2 regions of the Caballeronia sp. 11_S32 genome follow, and region 1 is predicted to be linked to the other one. Evidence: riboswitches for the same ligand, from Rfam matches in the RefSeq annotation. Region 1 holds a riboswitch; the other holds the start of a gene.
What was found. Region 1 has a riboswitch for thiamine pyrophosphate ahead of thiC (phosphomethylpyrimidine synthase ThiC). Riboswitches for the same ligand answer to the same signal wherever they lie in the genome.
Positions count from the first base shown of each region.

Region 1 (2,197 bases):
ACAGGATGGCGAGCGTGCCGAAAGTGGAACTCGGCGAAGGATCGCCGTGATTCAGCAGCACGATACCGATAAGGCCCAGCGCCACCGCGAACCATTCGCCCTTCGCGACGCTGCGCCCCGCGAGCGCGGTGAAGATCGTCGCGAAGAGCGGCACGGTCGCCACCATCACGGCGGCCGTGCCGGTTCCCACCGTGCGCATGCCGTAGGCCATCATCCCGCTCGACAGGCCCTCCAGCAAAGTGCCGACGATGGCCGCGTTACGAATTTCCCGCGCGCTGGGCCACACCGCCTTGCGATGCACGGCGATAGCGAACAGCCCGATGCCGGCGAACAGGTTGCGCAGACCGCCGAGCATGAGCGGCGGAAACGACTCGAGCGAGAGATGGATGCCGAGATACGTCGATCCCCACACGAGATAAACGACCGCGAGCGCAAGCGCGACCTGCCCTTTGAAGGAGCGCGGCGCGCGAAACGGAAAACGGTCGGGAAAGCTGAACGGCAAACGCGGCGGCGGAAGAGCGGACATGCATTACTCCGCGACGGCTGCGTGCCGGACGACTGCGAGAAAGACCGGGAAAGACGCTGCGGCAGATACCAGACTGAACGACATGGCGGAACGGAGAAGTGCGATTGCGCGAGGACGGACCGCACCCTCTCTCGGGGAAAACCCGGAAAGCCGCGGCGCCCGACATTATGCAGTAAGCGCCGATGCACGATAGAAGGATTTCGCGAATGGTTGCCAAGACACCACGCCGCGGTGTAATGTGGCGGCTGCTAACGCGGGGGTCCTGCGTTGCACATCGCGATCCAATCGGCTTTCATCGAACTGGATCGCTTCGTGTGGCGTGGGTGAGAAATACCCTTTGAACCTGATCTGGATAATGCCAGCGCAGGGAAGCGTTCGGGTTCCACGGCTTGCAGCATCCGGCCACTTCTTCAGAACCCGTACCTTTCCATCTCGTTCCTCCCTGTTTAGCTCCTGAATCAGCCGAGCTCGACGGCGTTCGTTCGCGTCGGGCCCGGATATAACGGTCCCACTACTACTCTGTATGTCGACACAGGAGAGACAGCACATGAATGCCAACCCGAAGTTCCTGTCCGAGAACGCCGTCGTCGACGCCGCCGCCATCGCGCCGCTGCCGAATTCGCGCAAGGTCTATGTCGAAGGCTCGACGCCCGACATTCGCGTTCCGATGCGCGAGATCACGCAGTCCGACACCCCCGACGGCTTCGGCGGCGAGAAGAATCCGCCCGTCTTTGTCTACGACACGTCCGGCCCGTACACGGACCCGGATGCGAAGATCGACATCCGCTCGGGGCTGCCCGCGCTGCGCGGCGCGTGGATCGAGAAGCGCGGCGACACGGAGGAACTCGCGGGTCTTTCCAGCGAATTCGGCCGCGAGCGCGCCGCCGACGCGAAAACCGCAGAACTGCGCTTTCCCGGCCTGCACCGCAAGCCGCGCCGCGCGATCGCGGGCAAGAACGTCTCGCAGATGCACTACGCGCGGCAAGGCATCATCACGCCGGAAATGGAGTACATCGCGATCCGCGAGAACCAGCGCCGTGCCGAGTATCTCGAAAGCCTCAAGGCCAGCGGCCCGAATGGCGAAAAGCTCGCGGCGATGATGGGCCGCCAGCATCCCGGCCAGGCGTTCGGCGCCGCCGCGTTCGGCAAGGACGCGCTGAAGGAGATCACGCCCGAGTTCGTGCGCGAGGAAGTGGCGCGCGGCCGCGCGATCATCCCCGCGAACATCAATCACCCGGAAAGCGAACCGATGATCATCGGCCGCAACTTCCTCGTGAAAATCAACGCGAACATCGGCAATTCGGCGGTGACGTCGTCCATCGGCGAGGAAGTCGACAAGATGACCTGGGCGATCCGCTGGGGCGGCGACACGGTCATGGATCTCTCGACCGGCAAGCACATCCACGAAACGCGCGAGTGGATCATCCGCAATTCGCCGGTGCCCATCGGCACGGTGCCGATCTATCAGGCGCTCGAAAAGGTGAACGGCAAGGCCGAAGACCTGACGTGGGAAATCTTCCGCGACACGCTCATCGAGCAGGCCGAGCAAGGCGTCGACTACTTCACGATCCACGCGGGCGTGCGTCTGCAATACGTGCCGCTGACGGCGAACCGCATGACGGGCATCGTGTCGCGCGGCGGCTCGATCATGGCGAAGTGGTGCCTCGCGCA
Region 1 is NZ_JBXOWH010000003.1:1,528,548-1,530,744, reverse strand. It holds gene AC1Z32_RS18695 (EamA family transporter) at 1-526, opposite strand, end outside; TPP riboswitch at 772-914, shown strand; gene thiC (phosphomethylpyrimidine synthase ThiC) at 1,074-2,197, shown strand, end outside.

Region 2 (2,197 bases), 1.4 Mb from region 1:
GCGCCGAATGCGGTGAGCGCTTCGGTGACGGTCGCGGCATCGTGCAAGTCGAAGACGCGTTGATTGATGTGGATGTTCATGCTTTTTCCTGTTGACTAGAGCGCGGCGACCGCGGTTTCGTCGTGGAGCAGTTCGGGCCAGCGCGCGGCTTCGCGGAACTGCGCGAATGCATCGTGATCGGCGATCTCGCCCGACACGAGCGCTTCGGCCAGGCGGCACGCGGTATCGGCGACTTCCGGCGCGATCATGAAGCCGTGCCGGTACAGGCCGTTCACGCGCAAGGTCCGCGCCCCGTCCCAGACGATGGCCGGGCGATGATCCGGCAAGGTCGGCCGGCAATGCGAATTCAGTTCGAGGATGCGCGCCTCGCCGAAGCCCGGATGCACCGCGAACGCGGCGCTCAGCAGTTCGAGCGCCGAGCGCACGCTCACGGGCGACATGTCCTCGCCTTCCACTTCCGTTGCGCCGATCACGTACAGATCGTTTTCCTTCGGTGCGATGTAGAGCGGATAGCGCGGATGCAGCAGCCGCACCGGCCGCGAAAGCCCGATGCCCGGCGCATGCACGCGCGCGACTTCGCCGCGAATGCCGCGCAGCGCGGGCCACGCGGGCTTGCCGCCCAGCCCGCGGCAATCGATGATCCAGCGCGCATCCGGCATCGCATCGACGGGCGTGTTCCAGTGCGTGCGCACGCCGCGCGCGGCGAGTCCGGCCGCGAGCGCGCTCAGCGCCTGGCGGTTGTCGAGCTGTCCCTCGTTCGGCAGCAGCCAGCCCTGCGCGAAGCGCGTCCCGAGCGCGGGTTCGGCTTGTGCGACCTGCGCGCCCGCGAGCTTGACGAATCCGCCATCGAGCAGATCGGCGGGCGAATTGGCGCGCAAGCGGCGCTCGAAGAGCGGCGCCTCGGCGCGATCGGCGCCATGCCAGACGACCAGCGTGCCGTGGCGCTGGAAGAACACCGGTTCGGGCAGTTGCGCGATGAGGCGCGGCCAGCGCTCGAGCGACGCCGCCCCGAGCCCGACGACGAGCGGCTCTGCGCTCGCCGCCTCCGCGAGCGGCGCGAGCATCGCCGCGGCGACCCATGCCGCCGATTGCGTGCCCGCTGCGTCGCCGCGTTCGTAGAGCGCGACGTCATGACCCGCGCCCGCGAGCTGCCACGCGACGAGCCGCCCGACGAGCCCGCCGCCGACGACGGCGAAATCGGGCCGGCGCGCGGCGCCCTGTTCGATCCTGTTCAATTCGATGTCTCCCATAGCCGTGGCAAGGCACTGCACGAGGAGACGAAGTACGCGATCTCGACCGTGCCGGCGCGGCGCCACATCACAAGGACGAAATCAGCGGAGAGACCGGCCCGGCTTCAATGAAACGCGCCGGGCGGAATGAAGATACGGAAGAGACTGGAGGGGCGCCAGGTGTCGCGCGATCTCCGGAAACTTCCCTCGCCGGTATTACCCGGATCGGGTGCAAAGGGTCTCTCTCAGCCTCGCCGCGCTGATGGCCGTTCCGGCCGCCGATGCGCGCGAAGCACCCCTGTTTCGTCGAGGATCATTAAAGCATGAAAGCGGAACCCGCTGCAAACGGGGATTGCCCGGCTTTTATCGCGCCCGGCGGCACTCTGGCACAATGCCGCGAACATGGTTCAGCGAACGATCGCGCGAAATTAAGTGAGCGTTAAGAGAACCCCGGAAGAATTTACGGACCGAAAAGGCCGCGCGCAGCCTGGCCGCGGACGTCGCCTTCGGGCGCCTCGAGGCGCTTCAGCAGGAAGCTCATGACCAACACTCGCATCGAAAATACGCAGCAGAAGGCCGACCAAGTTTCGGCGTGGAGCCTCATCAAGCCCTACTGGGTGTCGGAGGAGCGCGGCGTCGCGTGGGGGCTGCTCGTCGCGATCATCGCGATCAACATGACGGTCGTGTGGATCAACGTCCGCCTCAACAGCTGGAACGCCGACTTCTACAACGCGCTGCAGAACAAGAACGTCAAGGACTTTCCACATCTGCTGCTGATCTTCACCGGCCTCGCGTTCGCGTACATCCTGCTCGCGGTGTACGGACGCTATCTGCGGCAGATGCTCGCGTTCCGCTGGCGGCAGTGGCTCACCAACAGGTTTCTGGAGCAATGGCTCGGCGACAAGGCGTTCTACCGCATCGAGCGCGACCGCCTCGCCGACAACCCCGACCAGCGTATCTCGGACGAC
Region 2 is NZ_JBXOWH010000003.1:88,266-90,462, forward strand. It holds gene thiS (sulfur carrier protein ThiS) at 1-80, opposite strand, end outside; gene AC1Z32_RS11905 (FAD-dependent oxidoreductase) at 96-1,250, opposite strand; TPP riboswitch at 1,415-1,539, opposite strand; gene AC1Z32_RS11910 (ABC transporter ATP-binding protein/permease) at 1,769-2,197, shown strand, end outside.
Region 2: linked by a shared signal. The riboswitch ahead of AC1Z32_RS11905 (FAD-dependent oxidoreductase) and the one ahead of thiC (phosphomethylpyrimidine synthase ThiC) in region 1 are both predicted to bind thiamine pyrophosphate.